Regions from separate parts of the Streptococcus sp. HMSC061E03 genome, predicted to be linked through region 2. Evidence: predicted binding sites of a transcription regulator. Region 2 holds the regulator's gene; the other holds the start of a gene.
The links. Region 2 encodes CtsR, which represses protease genes until heat stress. Its sites were predicted from a motif close to TTGGTCAAAAAAGGTCAAANA; they were not measured.

Region 1 (4,392 bases), on a different contig from region 2:
GCCCTTTGATTTTGAACGTCGTCGCATGAGTGTCATTGTCAAAGACGAAGACGGTGTGGTCAGCATGGTGACCAAGGGTGCCTTGGAAGAAATGCTTTCTGTATCGAATTATGTTGAGTACAAGGGGGAGATTAAACGCCTGACAGATGAAGTCCGTCAAGAGGTCCTCGCTGAAGTTGCTCAGTTAAATGAACAAGGTCTTCGTGTTTTGGGCGTCAGCTACAAAACCGACTTGGACGAAAATGACATCTTTAGTGTTGAAGATGAACGAGACATGATCCTAACCGGTTACCTTGCCTTTCTTGATCCACCAAAACCTTCTGCAGCTCCAGCAATCAAAGCTCTTGCAGAATATGGGGTAACCACCAAGATCTTAACTGGGGACAATGAAAAGGTCACCCAAGCTGTCTGTGAAAAAGTAGGACTAGATGTCGAGCGGATTCTTTTGGGAAGCGAAATCGATACGATGACTGACCAAGAGTTAGCACAAGTTGTGGAAACAACAACGGTCTTTGCCAAATTATCACCCGATCAAAAAGCGCGGATCATCCTCTGCCTCAAGAACAATGGCCACAAGGTGGGTTACATGGGAGATGGGATCAACGATGCTCCATCCATGAAGGTCTCAGACGTTGGGATCTCCGTGGATACCGCTGTGGATATCGCCAAGGAAACGGCAGATGTCATCCTTCTGGATAAGGACTTGATGGTCCTTGAAAAAGGTTTGGTTGAAGGTCGCAAGGTCTATGCCAATATGACCAAGTATATCAAGATGACGGTCTCTTCTAACTTCGGGAACATCTTTTCTCTGCTCTTTGCCAGTATCTTTTTGCCTTTTCTTCCAATGGCTCCCGTTCATTTGATTGTGCTCAATCTTATCTATGATCTTTCTTGTATCGCCCTTCCTTTTGACAATGTCGACAAGGAATTCCTCAAGAAACCTCGTATCTGGGAAGCAAACTCTATCATGCGCTTTATGGCCTGGATTGGTCCAATTTCATCAGTATTTGATATTATTACCTACATGCTTCTTTATTTCCTTGTTGTCCCAATGATTTTAGGTCATGGCTACAACCATGGAGCAGCAGATGCAGCAGCCTTTATCATGGTGTTCCAAACTGGATGGTTTATTGAATCTATGTGGTCTCAAACCATGGTTATTCATATGTTGCGTTCACCAAAACTTCCATTTATCCAAAGTCGTCCAGCCTTCTCAGTCGTGGTGACGACTCTAGCAGCAGCCTTCTTTGTAACCTCCCTTCCATATAGTCCTTTGGCTTCTATCTTGAAGTTGAGCCAACTAAATGGATTGTACTTTGTTCTATTGTTTGCTATTATCGTCCTCTATATGCTTAGTGTGACGGTTGTCAAACGTATCTATATTAAGAAGTACAAAGAATGGTTGTAATTGATTGATAGAAAGAGTGAGTCCGAACTCAAAAAATTAAGTGTAAGGGCTCTCTTTTTTTTGTAAAATTTGGTATAATAAGAAGAATGTAAAGTTGGAAATGAAGATTTCCATGTGCTGTGAGTATCAAAGAGGGACTGAAAGAAAGAGTAGAGTTTGACTCCACTTTTATCATAGCTCTTTTTTGAATAATAACAGCTTAGAAAGAAGGATCTCAAAATGGGAAAATTAGAAGTTATTACACATCCACTGATTCAACACAAATTATCTATTCTTCGTCGTACAGATACCTCTACGAAGGCCTTTCGTGAATTGGTAGATGAGATTGCTATGTTGATGGGCTACGAAGTGTTGCGTGAATTGCCTCTTGAGGATGTTGAAATTGAAACTCCTATTACCAAAACCGTTCAAAAACAAATCGCAGGGAAGAAATTGGCTATTGTCCCCATTCTTCGTGCAGGGATTGGGATGGTTGATGGTCTCTTGAGTTTGGTACCAGCTGCTAAGGTTGGCCATATCGGGATGTACCGTGATGAAGAAACCTTGAAACCAGTTGAATACTTGGTGAAATTGCCAGAAGATATTGATCAACGTCGTATCTTTGTAGTAGACCCGATGCTTGCTACGGGTGGATCCGCTATTCTAGCGATTGATTCCTTGAAAAAACGTGGCGCTAGCCATATCAAATTTGTCTGCCTAGTATCAGCGCCAGAAGGGGTGAAAGCTCTTCAAGAAGCTCACCCAGATGTGGATATCTTTACAGCAGCCCTCGATGATCATTTGAATGAACATGGCTACATTGTTCCTGGTCTTGGGGATGCAGGTGACCGTTTATTCGGTACCAAATAAGAAACCATTCATTATAAGAAAAGTCCGAAAGGTGCTTAAGATTTGACCTTTTTTGACCATTGGTTTATAATAGCACATATACTTTGAACCTCACGAATCGTGAGAATGAATGGATACTAAAGGAGAAGAATAGATGATTCCAGTAGTTATTGAACAAACCAGTCGTGGAGAACGTTCTTACGATATTTATTCCCGTCTGTTGAAAGATCGAATTATCATGGTAACAGGACCAGTTGAGGACCAAATGGCTAACTCCATTATCGCTCAATTGCTCTTCTTGGATGCCCAAGATAATACAAAAGATATCTATATGTATATCAATACCCCAGGGGGCTCTGTCTCAGCAGGTCTCGCCATCGTAGATACGATGAACTTTATCAAGTCAGATGTCCAAACCATTGTTATGGGGATGGCAGCATCTATGGGAACTATCATTGCTTCAAGCGGTGCGAAGGGCAAACGCTTCATGTTGCCAAATGCCGAGTACATGATTCACCAACCAATGGGTGGTACTGGTGGTGGTACCCAGCAAACCGATATGGCGATTGCAGCAGAACACTTGCTCAAAACACGGAATAACTTGGAAAAAATTCTTGCGGAAAATTCAGGTCAATCCATTGAAAAAGTGCATGCTGATGCGGAGCGAGATAATTGGATGAGTGCACAAGAAACGCTTGAATATGGCTTTATTGATGAAATCATGGCCAATAATAAATTGGGCTAAACCATTCTATGGGAAGGTCCGTCAAGAGGCTGGGACAAAAGTCCTAGCCTCTCAATTGTTTTTGGATTGTCGAGCAAGACGCAGTTGTTGAGTGGGCTCTAATACGCTGATTTCATCAGCTTATACAGGCCTACTCAACTGTGCGGAGGTGGAACGACGAAATCGAATTCTAACGAATGACCGATTTCTGTCCCACTCTCTTTTTTGCTCTCATAAAAGAGTAGTTCTTTTTCTTGAAATTTGATATACTAGTAACAGAACGAGAAAGGGATTGACCATGTTTGAGAAACAAGAAAGAACAGGCTTAATTGTTAAATTGTATTACAATCGCGACGGGAAAAAATTACAATCAGTCGGAGATGTCTTGTACCATTCTAAGAAATGCCGTTATGTCCAATTGTATGTGGACAGTGACAAGGCCGATCAAGTCATGGAAGACTTAAAGAAAGAACGTTATGTCAAAAAGGTCTTGCCTTGCCATCTCAAAGATTTAGATACAGATTTTGTGGGGAGTTTACAACGATTGGAGACCCCATCTGTGGTCACAGAAGGATAGAAAACGCAATCATTTGATGGATTGCGCTTTTTTTATTGACAATTGTCAGATAATTCGGTATATTCTTAATGTATTTAATTTAAGATTCATTTAAGGAGATCATTACAAATGAAGAAAAAATTTGCTCTTTCATTTTTAACCATTGCAAGTGTCGCTCTTCTTGCTGCTTGTGGTGAAGTTTCTACTTCAGGTTCAAACACAACTGGTAACGAAATCGGCAAGGAACTAAAAGTCGGTTTTAACTTTGAAAAAACTGGTGAAGTAGCAGCCTACGGTAGCGCTGAACAAAAAGGTGCTCAATTGGCCGTTGATGAAATCAACGCTAAGGGTGGAGCTGACGGTAAGAAGATCGTTGTCACAGATAAAGATAACAAATCTGAAACAGCTGAAGCAGCTACAGTCACTACAAACCTTGTCACTCAATCAAAAGTGAACGCTCTTGTAGGACCTGCAACTTCAGGTGCTACTGCAGCAGCGGTTGCCAACGCTGGTAAAGCAGGTGTTCCATTGGTCACACCATCAGCAACTCAAGATGATTTGACAAAAGGTCAAGATTACCTCTTCCGTGCAACCTTTATCGATAGCTTCCAAGGAAAAATCATTGCTAAATACACAACTGATAACTTGAAAGCGAAGAAAGTCGTTCTTTACTACGATAACTCATCTGACTATGCGAAAGGGATTGCTGAAGCCTTCAAGAAATCTTACAAAGGTGAAATCGTAGCAACAGAAACATTCCAATCTAAGGATACAGACTTCCAAGCTGCCCTTACAAAAATCAAAGATAAAGACTTCGATGCGATTGTTCTTCCAGGTTACTACACTGAAACTGGTAAGATCGTAAACCAAGCGCGT
Region 2 (4,392 bases):
AAATAAGAGAACTGAATATGGTTTGTTGCGGACTTTCTCGGTCAACTCGCCTCCTTCTTCGTAGCCCACATATCCTGGAGGGGCTCCGTTGAGGCGGCTGGCCGCGAATTTTTCCATGTACTCACTCATATCAAAACGGATGAGGGCCGATTCATCATCAAACAAAACTTCCGCCAAAGCTTTGGCTAGCTCTGTTTTTCCGACACCGGTAGGTCCTAGGAACATGAAAGAACCGATCGGACGTTTATTGCTACGGATACCTGATTGATTGCGTCGAATAGCCCGACTGATACTCGAAACCGCTTGGTCTTGACCAATCACGCGCTTGTGCAATTCTGCTTCTAAGTTTAGGTACTTCTTGGCATCGGTTTGGGTCAGTTTTTGAGTTGGAATACCGGATAATTGGCTCAAGGTCACCAAGACATCTTGGTCAGTGACTTCTTTTTTGTAGACAATGGGAGCGGCCTCTACTTCTAAGAGCTGGGCTGCTTTCTTCCACTTGCCGTCCATCAAGGCCCGGTCTAAGGCGGTCAACTCTTCTTTTACGTGACCGTTGGAATCGCGGTTTTGTACGGTAGCTGCCGCTTCATCCAATAGATCAATGGCTGAATCTGGCAATTGACGACTAGTCAAATAGCGGTGGGCATATTTGACAGCTGTTTCGATCGCTTCATCGGTAATGGTCACATGATGGTGGTCCTGATAAGTCTCTTTCAAGCCTTGGAGAATTTGGATGCTATCTGCAACACTTGGCTCTTCAATGGTGACTTTCGCAAAACGCCGAGAAAGGGCTGCATCTTTTTCGATATGCTTTTGGTACTCATCTTGAGTCGTTGCTCCAACTGTACGCAAGGTTCCCCGTGCCAGGGCTGGTTTTAGAATATTGGCTGCGTCTAAGGTCGAATCAATACCGGATCCTGACCCCATAATGGTATGCAGTTCATCGATAAAGAGAATCACGTGACCGTCTTCTTCGATGTCCTGGATGATATTGTTCATCCGTTCTTCAAAGTCCCCACGGAAGCGCGTCCCTGCAACGACATTCATGAGATCCAATTCTAAGACACGCATCTGTGCGATTTCAGCTGGAACATTGCCACTAGCGACCCGCTGAGCCAGACCTAAGGCAAGGGCGGTTTTTCCGACCCCTGCTTCTCCCACCAATACAGGATTGTTCTTCGTCTTGCGGCTGAGGATTTGGATCATGCGTGAAATCTCTGCATCCCGACCAATCACAGGCTCAAGCTGGCCTGCACGCGCCATTTCTGTCAAATCACGGGTATAATCTTCAAGACCTCCACTGGTGCTTGGGGGCATGCCCATCATATTTCCCATGGTTTGGCGGTTAGGGTTTTGGGCGCGATAGAGACTCCGAATGGCTTTAATATCATTCTTGTCCCAGCCTGCCTTGTCTTCTAAATTCTTGCGAAGGGAGGCAATAGGAACTCCCTTGTCTTGCTCTGTAAAGGCAAAGCCAGCAAACTCCATGACTTGGCTCGCCAAGGTCCCACGGTCTGCTAGAAGAGAGAGGAGCACATGCTCTGTTCCCAAGGTCTTGGCATGAAGGACCTGGGCAATCTCTCTTGCGTGTTTCATAATGGCTTCCATCCGATAAGAAAATGGAAAGATTTCATACCGATTGTCGCTTTGAAAAGCTTGGCCTGTAATATGCTCCGCTGCATCCTGAAACTCATCGATCTGCATAGGATAATCGTTCAGTACAGAACCTGCCACGCTATAGGGATTATTGGCCATAGCCGTCAGGAGATGCCAAGTATCTAAGGTATGCCCCTGATAGTGGCCTGCTAGTATTTGGGCCGCTTCTATACTTTCTAACAGTGCTGTTGAATAGTTCATCTAGTCGGTATTTCCTTTTCTATCTACTTGTTGAATGATTTTTTTCAGCATCGTTGCTCGTAGGATGAGAGCATCTCGACCTAGGACCTCATCGGAGGTCGTCGCAAGCAACAGCTGCGTTTCACGTTTTGTCAATAATTTTTCTTCATAGAGCATCTGGAGGATATCATTAAAGACCTGCTGGCTGATGGTCTCTCCAATATTGGCTGCCAAGTCTTGGAGCATCTGATGGTGATCTGAAAACTGGACCTTGCCAATGCGGATATAGCCCCCACCACCGCGCTTGCTCTCTACAATATAGCCTCGACTCTCGGTAAAGCGAGTCTTAATGACATAGTTAATCTGACTGGGTACAACCTGAAAGACATCGGCTAACTCACTTCTTTTGAGCTCTGCCATGCCAGCTTGAGCCAGCAAGGCCTTGATATAAGCTTCAATGCTATCAGATGTGTTCTTATTTGCCATGATGCTCCTTTCTGGCTTGTTTTTTTCTAGATGGATGCTCTGTTCTTCGCCCATAAAAAATGGTCTTGGAGTGTTCCTTCTCATCATTGACCTTATTTGACTATTATACAATTTTTACGGCTGTAAATAAAGCAAAGACTCCATGGAAATAGGAATCTCTTAAGAAGGCAAAACAAAAGAGGCTAGTGAGAACTAACCTCTTATGCGAAGAAGGAGCTACTCTTTGCGACGAGCGAATTTGGCGCCTCCGCCCAAGAATCCTAGACCAAGAAGACCTAACCAAGCAAACAATCCACTTTGTTTTGTACCGGTTTGAGGAAGTTTTCCTTCCGATTGTAGAGAAGGACTTTTAACCACTTCTTTTTCCGGATGGTCTGAAGTCGAAACAGAAACTGCTTCTGGGGTTTTCGGTTGCAAGAGAACAGGTCTTCCTTTTTCTTTTTTGTCTTCAGCTTGAGAAAGAGTCATAACTTCTGGTTGCACCTTACTTGGGGTGACAGGAGTGGTTGGAGTCGGCATATCAGCTATCAACGGACTTTTTTCCGCTTCCTTCGTTCCGACTTCTGTGATCTGGTCCTGGGCCTCCACTTCGACAAAGGCATCGACTTCTGTCCGAATTTCTTTGCCTTCTTCTTGTCGAACCTCGATCAATTTCAACCGGCGTCCGACCTTTCCTGCTTGAAGGATCCGGCTTTCGCCCTTGGCCAAGTCCTTGTTCTCACGTGTTTGACTCTCAAATGGAATCTCCTCCGCTTCGATGAGAAGTTCTGGCTTTTCAAGAATCAAATCCCGAATACCTTCTTCTGGCCGTGTCTGCGTCAGGGGTTCATAATTGTGAGCATCTTCTAAGATGGTTTCAAGGGCTTCGACTTGATTAGCTGCAGCAACCAAATCTGGCCGCTCTTGATCCAACAACTGAGTCAAGTCCGTCAATTGTCCTTGAACCGTCGGTTTGAGATCTGCTTTCAAGCGATCGAGAGAAGTAGCCTTGATCTTTTCTACTCCTTCTCTGATGATCTGTTGCAGCTCTTCTTGACTGAGCAACTGACTATCTTTCCCTGAGAGGACAAATCGGTCCACCTGGATGGCTCTGGATGACTGAGGGTCATTGAGGGCTGGATCCAGATGCAAGCGTAGCTGGTGGTAGCCTTTTGCTAGGCCTTGCAGATTGACCAAACTCTGGTCGAGCTTGCGTTGATCTCCGTAGCCACTGAAATAATGATCGCCGTCGATCTCATAATCATGGCCACGCCCTTCTTCGAAGGCCATTTCTTTCCCATCCAAAGTGACGCTGTAGAGACCATGACTTGGATCAACCACTCCTCGGACCTCCACGCCTGTGCCCTTAAAGGTAATGGTCACTTCAATGTGTTTCTTGCCTTCCTCATCGGACACTTGGTTAAAGCTGGACCAAGATTCTGTGCCATTTGAGAAGTCTTTGTTGTCTGTCTCATGATGCCAGCCTTGGTTATAGTGCAGTTTTGGATCTTGGTCATCCACTTCTTTGCGATTTTCTGGCAACTGGTCTTCATTCATCACTTGAACTGTCAGTTCTGGAATAAAGCCGACCAAGCTTCCTTGATCCGGATGCAACAATTTGACCTTAAAGTCATAGACATCGGTCGCTTTTCCTGCAAAATCAATGGTTGGAACTTGGACTGTTTTTTCTGTCTCGCCATCTGCGAACTCAAGGGTGACGTTGGTATCTTTATAGACCTTGCCATGAACCCCTGTTCCTGGTTCTGTGATCAATTTCAGACCGGCACTTCCTTTAGAGCCACCTTTTCTCTTGACGACGACTTGCGCTGGGTCGCCTTTCTTAACAGCTAGGATTGGCTGGGCAAACTCAAAGATCCCCTTTTCTTGGTTATTGAGGGCATAAATCCCTTCCGTTGCGATCGCATCTCCCTTGCTATTGACCAAGGTCAAGGTGTGAGATCCTGCTGTCAAATCCGGTGTTTCATAGACCTTTTGGCTACGTTTGCGGCTTGGGCTTTGGGTATTGACGGTCGCTAGCTTTTGTCCATCGACATAGACATCCATTTCCCCATGACCAGGGTCGACAGTTGC

Region 1: the regulator CtsR is predicted to act here: its motif matches at 2,297-2,317, upstream of clpP (ATP-dependent Clp protease proteolytic subunit ClpP).

Annotation. Positions count from the first base shown of each region.
Region 1 is NZ_KV812784.1:215,207-219,598, forward strand. Features, by position in the region: gene mgtA (magnesium-translocating P-type ATPase) at 1-1,408, shown strand, start outside; gene upp (uracil phosphoribosyltransferase) at 1,628-2,257, shown strand; gene clpP (ATP-dependent Clp protease proteolytic subunit ClpP) at 2,391-2,981, shown strand; gene HMPREF2917_RS01295 (DUF2129 domain-containing protein) at 3,259-3,537, shown strand; gene HMPREF2917_RS01300 (ABC transporter substrate-binding protein) at 3,646-4,392, shown strand, end outside.
Region 2 is NZ_KV812797.1:212,534-216,925, forward strand. Features, by position in the region: gene HMPREF2917_RS08740 (ATP-dependent Clp protease ATP-binding subunit) at 1-1,857, opposite strand, end outside; gene HMPREF2917_RS08745 (CtsR family transcriptional regulator) at 1,858-2,322, opposite strand; gene HMPREF2917_RS08750 (alpha-L-fucosidase) at 2,539-4,392, opposite strand, start outside.